Regions from separate parts of the Pantoea sp. SGAir0184 genome, predicted to be linked through region 4. Evidence: predicted binding sites of a transcription regulator. Region 4 holds the regulator's gene; each other region holds the start of a gene.

Region 1 (3,140 bases), 1.0 Mb from region 4:
TCTACTACCTGACCTGGGGCCATCAGCGCGCCGCGAAGATCTGATCGGGCAAATTCATTCGTACTTCCATGGTATTTATAAGCCCTTAATGACTCACTGCTTAATTACTACCCCCTGCGTCTTTACACAGAAGGTATGCGAAGCTAAAGAGGGTAGTAAGACAACGCCTGAAGGCTGGGTCAGGAAGTTTCGCCGCGCGCACCAAATCAAAACGCCGGCACGCCGCTGTGAAAGCGCAGCTCAGTGTCCGGTTCGCTGATCAAGCGCGCTTCCGCTGCCCCAATCGCCCGCACGCGCGGTGCGATATCCTTCGGTGAAATCTGTGCCGCCAGCGTCAGGTAATCCTGATAGTGGCGCGCTTCGGAACGCAGCAGTGAGATGTAAAACTTCTCCAGCTGCGCATCCAGGTACGGCGCCAGGCTGGCGAAGCGCTCGCAGGAACGCGCTTCGATATACGCACCGCAAATCAGTTTATCCACCAGCGTATCCGGTTCATGGGTAGTCACTTCACGCAGCAGCCCTTTGGCGTAGCGGCTGGCGGTGATCTTGCGATAGGGCAAACCGCGCGCCTGCATGATTTCCCACACCTGATAAAAGTGGTGCAGCTCCTCTTTGATCAGCAGCACCATCTTTTCCACCATCTCATCAGCCCACGGCAGTTCATTGCGCACAATGATGCTTTTGCTGAGATTCTTGTGGGCATTGATAAAATCGCTGTCGTGATTCTCGCCGAAAATAAAATCTTCGTACGGCTGCAGCCACGCCAGAATCGCGTCGCCACTGGGTTTATCCGCGACGTATTTGCGAATCAGCCACACCGCGGTCTGCGCCGCTTTCAACTCGCATACCATGTGATCGGTAAGCAGCAGCGTGAGATTTTCCGGCTTGCGCGCTTCATCAATCCACGCCTGCGGCGTGCGGCACTGTAAAAACTGGTGAATGGGGTCTAATAGCGAAGCGTAATTCATCGGAGGTTCTTTGCTGGCAGGAAAATTACCGGGCGGCACGAGCCGCCCGTCAGGGCTTAGTGACGCACACCGTCATCGTCTTCGTCGTCGGTCTCTTCGCCGTCGTCTTCATCTTCGGCATCCGGATCTTCAAAGTAGGTGCCCCAGCCGTCGTAATCGACGTTGTATTTCCCGACCAGATTCACCAGCTGCTCGACCTGCGCGTCAATCAGTTCCGGCTTCAGCGCCGATTCGCTCAGGATGTCGACGCACATCACGGTGCTGCCGTCTTCCAGCTCCAGCTCTTCCGGCTCGGTGACTTCATAGCCCAGCTTGAACGCGTCAACCGCGGCCTTCTCCAGCGAGTCGAAGTTGTTGCAGGAGAGATGATGCTCGATGGTGTAAAGCGCATCCGGATCGCTGCCGTCTTCCAGCAACTCTTCAATGATCAGGCGCGTCTCTTCGCGCTGTTCTTCCAGCAATGCTTCGTATGCCATGGGCGTGTCCTCAAAATAGTGGCAGTGAATGCAATTATTTTCCCACACTGCCTCGCGCGCCACTACACAAAACAGAAAGTTTCTTAGCGCTGGGGTTGAAAATGCATATTCATACGGTTAGATTGAATTTTAATTCATTATTGATGTAATGCGGAGCGCAGTATGAGTCAGCTGTATTCGAGACATTTCCTGAGATTGCTGGACTTCACCCCAGCCGAAATCACCGGTCTGTTATCACTCGCCAGTGAATTAAAACAGGCAAAGAAAAACGCCAGCGAAACCCAGTACCTGAAAGGCAAAAACATCGCGCTCATCTTCGAAAAAGACTCGACCCGTACCCGATGCTCTTTCGAAGTTGCCGCCTACGATCAGGGCGCTAACGTCACCTATCTCGGCCCGAGCGGCAGCCAGATCGGCCATAAAGAGTCGATGAAAGACACCGCGCGCGTACTGGGACGCATGTATGACGGCATTCAGTATCGCGGCTACGGTCAGGCGCTGGTAGAGACGCTGGCCGAATATGCCGGCGTGCCGGTGTGGAACGGCCTGACCACCGAGTTCCATCCGACGCAGCTGCTGGCTGACCTGCTAACCATGCAGGAGCATCTGCCGGGCAAAGCGCTGAACGAGATGACGCTGGTGTACGTCGGCGATGCGCGCAACAACATGGGCAACAGTATGCTGGAAGCAGCAGCGCTGGTGGGGCTGGATCTGCGGCTGGTGGCACCGAAAGGCTGCTGGCCAGAAGAGGAGCTGGTGGCGCAGTGCCGCGCGGCAGCGCAGCACACCGGCGGCAAAATCACCCTGACAGAAGAGATTGCCGAAGGCGTGCAGGGTGCTGATTTCATCTATACCGACGTCTGGGTATCGATGGGCGAAGCGAAATCGGTGTGGGAAGAGCGCATCGCCCTGCTGCGTCCTTATCAGGTGAACAGCGCGATGCTGGCGCTGACCGGCAATCCGCAGGTGAAATTCCTGCACTGCCTGCCCGCGTTTCATGATGACCAGACCACGCTCGGACGCCAGATGGCGGAACAGTATGGCCTGCACGACGGCATGGAAGTGAGCAACGACGTGTTTGAATCGGACCACAGCATCGTGTTTGACCAGGCGGAAAACCGCATGCACACCATCAAAGCGGTGATGGTAGCAACGCTGGGCCAGCGCTAAGCCTGCGCAGCGCAAACGTTTACCTCGCGCGTGATTTCTGCTTGATGCGGCTCAGTGAATGCGTATAATGCGCCACAATTTGCCGGAGGAAACATGCAACAGCGCAGCGCACAATTTGCCGCTCCCGTACGCCTGAATGCAGGCGGCACACCTGTTTCTTTCCGTCATTCATCGATCGCCAGAAAGCCCCTGTAAAGGGGCTTTTTTTTGTCCGCAATCCGGCAGCGCAGAGGAGAGAGCTATGGCCAACCCGCTATATCGCAAGCACATTATTTCCATCAACGACCTCAACCGCGATGAGCTGGAGCTGGTGCTGCATACCGCCGCCCAGCTGAAAGCCCATCCGCAGCCGGAGCTGCTGAAACACAACGTTATCGCCAGCTGCTTCTTTGAGGCCTCAACGCGCACCCGCCTGTCGTTTGAAACCGCGATGCACCGGCTGGGCGCGTCGGTGGTGGGGTTTGCCGACGGCAGCAACACCTCGCTGGGCAAGAAAGGGGAAACCCTCGCCGATACCATCTCGGTG
Region 2 (3,140 bases), 550 kb from region 4:
AATATGCCTTGATGCCGTGCAGAATGGCTTCCGCCACCTGATGCTGATAGCGCGGCGTACGCAACTTCCGCTCCTCTTCAACGTTACTGATAAACGCCGTTTCCACCAGAATCGACGGGATATCCGGCGCTTTCAGCACCGCAAAGCCGGCCTGATCCACCGTGCGTTTATGCAGGTGGTTAATGTGGCCCATGCGCGTCAGCACTTCTTTGCCAAACTTCAGACTGTCGCTGATGGTCTGCCGCTGCACCATATCGAACATGGTGTGGTCGAGATAGCGATCGCCGCTCATGCTGACCCCGCCGATCAAATCCGCTTCGTTCTGCGTCTGGGCGAGAAAGCGCGCGGCGGCCGAGGTTGCGCCGCTGGTGGAGAGCGCGAAGACCGAAGAGCCGCGCGCCGCCCGGCTGGTAAAGGCGTCGGCGTGAATTGAGACAAACAGATCGGCGCGCTGCTTGCGCGCTTTCGCGACCCGCACGCGCAGCGGTATAAACACATCTTCGTTGCGCGTCATGTAAGCCTTCATATTACGTTCTTTGTCGATCAGCGCTTTCAGATAGCGTCCAATCTTCAGCACGATATCTTTCTCGCGCGTTTTGTACTTGCCGTGCGCGCCGGGATCTTCCCCGCCGTGACCGGGATCGATCATGATAATAATCGGTCGATCGCGCCCGGCTTTACCCGGTAGCGGCGCCTGCGCCGGTTGATCGCGCTCCAGTTCACCCTGGTTGTAATCCTTCAGTAACGCCAGCAGCGGATCCTCTTCCTGTGACGACTGGCTGGGATAGAGATCGACCACCAGCCGGTGGCGAATACCGGCGACCGGATCGAGGGTGAAGGTTTTCGGTGCCACGCTGCGCTTCAGCTCCAGCACCACGCGCACCGTGGTGGGATCAAACTGACCGACGCGCGCGGTTTTAATGTAGGGATCGTCCACCCGCACCAGCTTATCAATGCCTTTCAGCGCGCTGTTGATATGCAGGTTCTGGATATCGATCACCAGCCGTTCGGGATTGCTCAGCGTGAACTGCTTATAGTGCAGCGCGACGTTGGATTCCAGCGTCACGCGCGAGTAAGTCGAGGATGGCCAGATGCGCACGGCCACAATGTGCTGACTGGCCGCAAAACCGCTGCGCGTCACGCTCAGCAACCACAGCGCACCTGCGCCCTGTAAAAGTCGTCTTCGGGTAAAAGCTTCGGACATGCCGCTCCAGCTACTGTGTTATGTCTAAAAAATCGTCAGTTGACGAGCAGAAGGCGAAAACTTTATTCAATGAGGAATGTCTTGTCTTGCCGGAAAAATCAGATAATGCAGTCTGTTAGCGTGGCTTGCATCAGGAAAATCGTAAAGTAACGTCAGGTCCGATGCTTGCAAAAAGCGGCGAAAGAGCATAAAAATACATAAATTTCGAATAACCATTCACAGAGGGTTTGCCGTGAAGGAACGCAGTACCGAACTGGTTCAGGGTTTTCGCCATACCGTTCCCTATATTAATGCCCACCGTGACAAGACGTTTGTCATCATGCTGGGTGGCGAGGCCATCGAGCATGAGAACTTCTCCAGCATCGTTAACGATATCGGCCTGTTGCATAGTCTCGGCATTCGCCTGGTGGTGGTTTATGGCGCGCGGCCGCAGATCGATGCCAGCCTCGCGCAGCAGCAGCTGGAGCCGATTTATCACAAACACACCCGCGTGACTGATGCCCAATCGCTGGAGCTGGTGAAGCAGGCGGCTGGGCGTTTACAGCTCGATATTACGGCGCGTCTGTCGATGAGCCTGAATAATACGCCGCTGCAGGGCGCGCATATTAATGTGGTGAGCGGTAACTTCATCATCGCTCAGCCGCTGGGCGTGGATGACGGCGTCGATTACTGCCACAGCGGCCGCATCCGCCGCATTGACGAAGAGGCGATCCATCGTCAGCTGGATAACAATGCCATTGTGCTGCTGGGTCCGGTGGCGGTCTCGGTGACCGGCGAAAGCTTTAACCTGACCTCGGAAGAGGTGGCGACGCAGCTGGCGATCAAGCTAAAAGCCGAGAAGATGATCGGTTTCTGCTCTGAACAGGGCGTAACCGATCGCGAAGGCACCATCATTTCCGAGCTGTTCCCGAACGAGGCGCAGACGCGGATTGATGAAATGGAGAGCGACGGTGATTTTCTCTCCGGCACCGTGCGCTTCCTGCGTGGCGCGGTCAAAGCCTGCCGCAGCGGCGTGCGCCGCAGCCATCTGATCAGCTATCAGGAAGATGGCGCACTGCTGCAGGAGCTGTTCTCGCGTGACGGTATCGGTACGCAGATTGTCATGGAGTCGGCCGAGCAGATTCGCCGCGCCAACATCAACGACATCGGCGGGATTCTCGAACTGATTCGTCCGCTGGAGCAGCAGGGCATTCTGGTGCGCCGTTCACGCGAGCAGCTGGAGATGGAGATCGACAAATTCACCATTATTCAGCGCGACAACATGACCATCGCCTGCGCAGCGCTCTATCCGTTCCCGGACGAGCAAATCGGCGAGATGGCCTGCGTGGCGGTGCACCCCGACTATCGCAGCTCGTCACGCGGCGAGCTGCTGCTGGAGCGCGTAGCGCTGCAGGCGCGGCAGATGGGGCTGAAGAAGCTGTTCGTGCTGACCACGCGCAGTATCCACTGGTTCCAGGAGCGCGGCTTCACGCCGGTGGATATTGAGTCGCTGCCTGAAAGCAAAAAGCAGATGTACAACTATCAGCGTCGTTCCAAAGTGCTGATGGCAGACTTACGCTAAGCGCCACTGCTCATCAAAGCGCCGCTGAGGGAAAGTCTCCGCGGCGGCGCAATCATCTACCCTCTTCTCCCCCTAAGCGATCCAGCAGCCCGCTGCGCCGCTGCGTGCGCAGCTGCACCGCGCGCCGGAATACCGCTTCATCACTGAACAGCGTTAGCTGGCTGCGCGCCCGGGTAATGGCGGTGTAAATCAGCTCGCGCGTCAGTACCGGCAGGAACTGAGCCGGCATCACCAGCGCGGTGTGGTCAAACTCCGAACCCTGTGATTTGTGCACCGTCATCGCCCATGCCGTGTCATGGGCCGGCAGGCGACTTGGCTGTACCGCTTTGATGCTGCCATCGGGCAGCGGGAAAAACACCTTGAGCAGCCCTTCCT
Region 3 (3,140 bases), 300 kb from region 4:
TGCGGATGGTCTCCACCCGATCGAGGATGTTCTCTCCCAGTGCATCCTTTATCGTATCCCCGAGCAGTTTGCCGAGCATACTGACATTACTTCGCATTGCGGAATATTGTTCGTTCATGTGACCCTGACACCCTTATCGTCTTAAATATAAAACCTCTATACCCAACGGGCATAACATCGTCTTTTATCTAGCCACGGTTCTTCCTGTTCGTCAATTGACTTAAATTGCCGGTATCGTGCTGCTAACTATCGGAAATTCATCGAATTTAATTGACAGGAGGTGGGATAAGTTATTCTTATTATCAAATCCCGGATAATGACGGGGCAATTTGCTGATTTCGCAGTGAAATGCCCCATCTTTTAATCATCAATGGCAAAAATGCTGCACAACCTGAGTGATAAGCGCATGAGTCGGCTTAATAAATGCGGTATCAATAAACTCGTCTGGCTGATGCGCCTGATTGATGGATCCAGGCCCTAACACCAGCGTCGGGCACAACTGCTGGATAAACGGCGCTTCGGTGCAGTAATTCACCACTTCTGTCGGCACCCCCAGCAGCTTCTCCACCACCTTCACCAGTTCATGATCGGCCGGGCATTCGTAGCCGGGAATCGGCGGATGCAGCTCACCGACAGTCAGACGGCCCGGCCAGCGCGCGCTCACCGGTGCCAGCGCTTCATTGAGTAAACCGTCGAGATCGCTCAGCGTCAGTCCCGGCAGCGGACGGATATCCATATGCAGCTCACAGCAGGCGCAGATGCGGTTCGCCGCGTCGCCGCCGTGGATATGGCCAAAGTTCATGGTCGGATAGGGAATGGCGAAGCCGTCGTGGTGATAGCGCTCTTTCAGCGTATTACGCAGCTGCATCAGCTGAGTAATGGATTCATGCATCAGCTCGATAGCGTTCACGCCGCGCGCCGGATCGCTGGAATGACCGGACTGACCCTGAATGCGGATGGCGTGCGACAGATGGCCTTTGTGGGCGCGCACCGGTTTCAGCGACGTCGGTTCGCCGATGATGGCGCAGTCCGGCCGCAGCTGGGTCGATTCAGAGAAGTATTTCGCGCCGGCCATCGTGGTCTCTTCATCGGCGGTGGCAAGGATGTACAGCGGTTTGCTGAGCTTCGTCACGTCAACGTCACGCAGCGCATCAAGAATAAAGGCAAAGAAGCCTTTCATGTCGGCGGTGCCTAAGCCGTACAGCTTGTTGTCGTGTTCGGTCAGGGTGAAGGGATCGCGCGTCCAGCGGCCGTCGTCATACGGCACGGTGTCGGTATGGCCCGCCAGCAGCAGGCCACCTGCGCCGCTGCCGCTGCGCGCCAGCAGGTTGAATTTGTGGCGCGTACCCGGCACCGGCTGGACTTCCACGCTGAAGCCGAGATCGCGGAACCAGCCCGCCAGCAAATTGATTAAAGTTTCATTGCTCTGATCCAGCGCGCTGTCGGTGGCGCTGATCGACGGTGTTGCAATCAGCTGGCGGTAGAGTTCGATAAAAGGTGGAATTTTTGTCTTCACTGTTGACGGTCCCTGGGTTAGGATGTATCAATATTAATGCATTAATAGTGAATAAAAATACATTAACGTCGTCTGCATGTGAACTGAAAAAAGCTGCAAACGGCATCGTGGGCAACGGGGCAATGCCGCGACCCGATACGTGTGACTGTAATAAGGTATACAGCCTGATGTTGAATACGCTGATCGTTGGTGCCAGTGGTTATGCTGGCGTAGAGCTTGCCACCTACCTGAATCGCCACCCGCATATGAACATAACCGCTTTGGCGGTTTCAGCGCAAAGCCCGGATGCCGGAAAGTTACTCTCCGATCTCCATCCGCAGCTGAAAGGCATCGTCGATTTGCCATTGCAGCCGCTGAGTGATGCCGCAGAGTGGGCCGGCAAGGTCGATGTGGTGTTCCTCGCCACCGCACACGAAGTCAGCCACGATCTGGCCCCGGAATTCCTAAAAGCCGGCTGCGTGGTGTTCGACCTCTCAGGCGCGTTCCGCGTTAATGACGACGGCTTTTATCAACAGTATTACGGTTTCAGCCATCAGCACCAGGCGTGGCTCGACAAAGCCGTTTACGGCCTGGCCGAATGGAACCACGAGCAAATTAAAGACGCGCAGCTGGTGGCGGTGCCGGGTTGCTATCCGACCGCCGCGCAGCTGGCGCTTAAGCCGCTGATTAAGGCTGGCCTGCTTAATCCGGCTCAGTGGCCGGTCATCAATGCCACCAGCGGCGTCAGCGGTGCCGGACGTAAAGCCAGCGTCACCACCAGCTTCTGTGAAGTCAGCCTGCAGCCGTACGGTCTCTTCAATCACCGTCACCATCCGGAGATTGTGGCCCATCTCGGCACGCCGGTGATCTTCACGCCGCATCTCGGTAATTTCCCGCGCGGCATTCTGGAAACCATCACCTGTCGTCTGAACGCCGGCGTGAGCCAGCAGGATGTGGCGGCGGCGTTCCACAGCGCCTACCACGACAAACCACTGGTGCGGCTGTACGACAAAGGCGTACCGGCGCTGAAAGGGGTGGTTGGCCTGCCGTTCTGCGATATCGGCTTTGCCGTGCAGGGCGAGCACCTGATTGTTGTCGCAGCGGAAGACAACCTGCTGAAAGGCGCCTCCTCACAGGCGGTGCAGTGTCTCAATATTCGTTTCGGCTTCCCCGAAACGCTGTCTCTGATTTAACGGACGGATAACCTGACCATGAGCAATCCTCTGATCATTAAGCTGGGCGGCGTACTGCTGGATAGCGAAGAAGCGCTGGCGCGTCTGTTTGATGCCCTGCTGGCGTACCGCACGCAGTATCAGCGTCCGCTGATCATCGTCCACGGCGGTGGCTGCCTGGTGGACGAGCTGATGAAGAAACTGGCGCTGCCGGTGAAAAAGAAGAACGGTTTGCGCGTGACGCCAGCCGATCAGATCGACATTATTACCGGTGCGCTGGCCGGCACCGCCAACAAAACGCTGCTGGCATGGGCGAAGAAGTACGGCATTGGCGCAGTGGGTTTATGCCTCGGCGATGCCGGCCTGGTGAACGTGGCACAGTTCGATGAGGAACTGGGGCATGTTGGCAACGCCACGCCGGGTAATCCGCAGCTGCTCAATACGCTGCTGGATGCAGGCTATATGCCGGTGAT
Region 4 (3,140 bases):
CATGCCGTTGAGCGCCTGCTGTTCGAAATCACTGAGCGGCCCGAGCGGACGGCGTTCGGCGATACCGTTTTTGCCCAGCAGCAGCGGCTGCGAGAAGAAGCGCGCGTACTCGCCGTCGCCTTCCACATAGGCGCATTCAACGACATTGGCTTCGCCCTGCAGCGCACGAATCAGCGACAGACCAAAGCGCGCAGCCGCCTGGCCCATCGACAGCGTCGCCGAGCCGCCACCGGCTTTGGCTTCCACCACTTCGGTACCGGCATTCTGAATACGTTTCGTCAGGTCGGCGATCTCCTGCTCGCTGAAGCTGACGCCTTTAACCTGCGACAGCAGCGGCAGAATGGTCACGCCTGAATGCCCGCCGACCACCGGCACTTCAATCTCCGTAGGCTGTTTGCCCTTCAGGGCAGCGACAAAGGTGTTGGCGCGAATCACATCCAGCGTTGAGACGCCAAACAGCCGGTTTTTATCGTACACCCCGGCTTTTTTCAGCACTTCGGCGGCAATCGCCACCGTGGTATTTACCGGGTTAGTGATGACGCCAATCAGCGCTTTTGGCGCGGTGGTCGCCACCTGTTCAATCAGGTTACGCACGATACCGGCGTTGACGTTAAACAGATCGGCGCGGTCCATGCCAGGTTTGCGTGCCACACCGGCCGAGATCAGCACCACATCGGCGCCGTGCAGAGCCGGCGTGGCATCTTCGCCACTGAACCCTTCGACTTTCACGGCAGTAGGAATGTGGCTGAGATCAACCGCGACGCCTGGCGTCACCGGGGCAATGTCATACAGTGAGAGGGCTGAACCTGCGGGTAATTGGGTCTTGAGCAGCAGAGCGAGTGCCTGGCCAATACCACCAGCTGCACCGAGAACGGCAACTTTCATCCTGAACTCCTTATTAAGGTGGGGCAGAGATATGCCGGAAATCCATCAGGTTACGAGTTTAATCAACTTCTCAGGCGATAGCGACACACCTGTCGCGCAATAACATTACGCCGCAATCGGCTCCCGAGACATCTCCACTTCAGAAGTCGCCTGAATGATCCAGTCGCAGCCAGAAGACTATGGACGGCAATGATCATCGTTTTGTTGTTACCACTTCAATAATATAACAACTTTGCAACCTTCGCTTTGCGCGCCAGCGCGCGATTTTGGTGCAGGATAAAACTCTGTTATCATGCCCGCCCCACACGCGCATGCCGTGAATTCACGCATCCGCTTATTGCATAAAAATTCATCTAAATGCATAATAATTTATCTGCGACGGGCCTGTTGCCTGCTGCAACCCTCTTTTATTGGTAGCTTATGCGAAACCCATCTAAACAAGACGATCTGATAAAGGCGTTTAAAGCCTTACTGAAAGAAGAAAAGTTCAGCTCTCAGGGCGAAATTGTCCAGGCGCTGCAGGAAGACGGCTTCGGCAACATCAACCAGTCAAAAGTTTCTCGTATGCTGACCAAGTTTGGCGCGGTGCGCACGCGTAACGCCAAAATGGAGATGGTGTATTGCCTGCCTGCTGAACTGGGCGTGCCCACCACCACCAGCCCGCTGAAGAATCTGGTGCTGGATATCGACTATAACGATGCGCTGGTAGTGATTCATACCAGCCCGGGCGCAGCCCAGCTGATCGCCCGCCTGCTCGACTCCCTCGGCAAAGCCGAAGGCATTCTCGGCACCATCGCCGGTGACGACACCATCTTTATTACGCCAGCGCGTGCCTTTACGGTGAAACAGCTGTATGACGCCGTGCTGGTGTTATTCGAACAGGAACTATAAAACCCTGTATGTTACCGGCGGTTCACCTGCCGGTAACCTTGCCTGCCCGCCCGCGTTTCTCCCGCTGTTTTATCGCCAACACCTTACAAAATAACCGCTTAGCCATATTCCGCCGGGTTCTCAATACGCGAAAGTATTGGTACGACCTTTTCGCCTGCTTAACCCTTTGCGCTATTTTACGCTGCTTTACAATTAGTGCTTAGCGGTTATCTCTTGCTTTTAGCGCTCAGCCAGCTTGATCAACCACATTGTTTCGCACAAAAAGATAATTTGATGCAGATCATTGTTTTTGCATGGAAATACACCCTCCTGGTTAAGATCCAGGCGGTTTTAATAACTTTGCGTTATAAAAATGTGCCATAAGGATAAAGAATTACAACCAATCATTATTAGCGGGATATTAATTTCATGGGTGATTAGATCTATACTTCTTTTCGTGATGCAAATCACACGAAATCAAAAAGAGAAAAACAGAAGACGAGGAAAAATACCATGAACGTTAAAACTACTATCGCCACCCTGAGTGTTCTATCTGCCCTGTCATTTGGTGCTTTCGCCGCAGATTCTATCAACGCCGAACAGGCAGCGAACCTGCAGCCGGTCGGCACCATCAGCGTCAGCGGCATTGGCGGCTCACCGATGGATATCCATCAGCAGCTGAACGCCAAAGCTGAAGCGCAAGGTGCTAAAGCCTATCGCGTTGTTGAGGCTTATAACGACAACAGCTACCACGCAACCGCGGAACTTTATAAATAAGTTTGCCGGAACAAGATGCAGTGTGAACGGCGACCCGTTTGAGAGGCGTTTGCCTCTCAGGTTGCCCACCCCATTTCAGGAGAGTGAATCATGAAAACCAAGTTATCTATTGCTGTACTGAGTCTGGCTTCCGTTCTGTCTTTTGGCGCCAGTGCTGCTACCCTGGTAACCAACACCCAGGCAGAAAATCTGCAGCCGCTGAATCAGACCATTAGCGTGAGCGGCGTCGATGGCGACCAGACCAATATCCGTCAGGAACTGTCCCAGAAAGCCGATGCTCAGGGTGCCAGCCATTACCGCATCATTGAGAACAATCAGGACAACACCTTCCACGTGACGGCTGAACTGTACAAATAAACTTTAACTATCGATCCGGCGTTATGCAGTCGCCGGGAGAAGATCGACGACCCGCTTACCCTCTTCGTGCCGCAGGTTGTTGATTCTAATGAGGAGACGAATTATGAAAATCAAAACAACCATCGCAACCGCTACGCTGCTTTCTCTGTTCGCTTTTGGCGCTTCGGCTGCCCAACTGGTAACGGATGAATCCGCGCAGAATCTGCAATCTACCGGCCAGACTATTACCGTTAGCGGAACAGGCGGCTCAC

The links. Region 4 encodes ArgR, which controls arginine synthesis, uptake and breakdown. Its sites were predicted from a motif close to ANTGAATAAAAATACANT; they were not measured.
Region 1: the regulator ArgR is predicted to act here: its motif matches at 1,566-1,583, upstream of argF (ornithine carbamoyltransferase).
Region 2: the regulator ArgR is predicted to act here: its motif matches at 1,387-1,404, upstream of argA (amino-acid N-acetyltransferase).
Region 3: the regulator ArgR is predicted to act here: its motif matches at 1,563-1,580, upstream of argC (N-acetyl-gamma-glutamyl-phosphate reductase).

The regions. Positions count from the first base shown of each region.
Region 1 covers NZ_CP028050.1:3,620,915-3,624,054, forward strand. The annotation lists gene C1N60_RS17195 (YlaC family protein) at 1-44, shown strand, start outside; gene C1N60_RS17200 (tRNA isopentenyl-2-thiomethyl-A-37 hydroxylase MiaE) at 207-968, opposite strand; gene rraB (ribonuclease E inhibitor RraB) at 1,025-1,444, opposite strand; gene argF (ornithine carbamoyltransferase) at 1,607-2,614, shown strand; gene pyrB (aspartate carbamoyltransferase) at 2,856-3,140, shown strand, end outside.
Region 2 covers NZ_CP028050.1:953,135-956,274, reverse strand. The annotation lists gene amiC (N-acetylmuramoyl-L-alanine amidase AmiC) at 1-1,204, opposite strand, end outside; gene argA (amino-acid N-acetyltransferase) at 1,437-2,765, shown strand; gene recD (exodeoxyribonuclease V subunit alpha) at 2,818-3,140, opposite strand, start outside.
Region 3 covers NZ_CP028050.1:106,072-109,211, forward strand. The annotation lists gene ppc (phosphoenolpyruvate carboxylase) at 1-118, opposite strand, end outside; gene argE (acetylornithine deacetylase) at 368-1,516, opposite strand; gene argC (N-acetyl-gamma-glutamyl-phosphate reductase) at 1,684-2,688, shown strand; gene argB (acetylglutamate kinase) at 2,707-3,140, shown strand, end outside.
Region 4 covers NZ_CP028050.1:405,486-408,625, reverse strand. The annotation lists gene mdh (malate dehydrogenase) at 1-885, opposite strand, end outside; gene argR (transcriptional regulator ArgR) at 1,306-1,776, shown strand; gene yhcN (peroxide/acid stress response protein YhcN) at 2,269-2,532, shown strand; gene C1N60_RS01940 (YdgH/BhsA/McbA-like domain containing protein) at 2,623-2,889, shown strand; gene yhcN (peroxide/acid stress response protein YhcN) at 2,993-3,140, shown strand, end outside.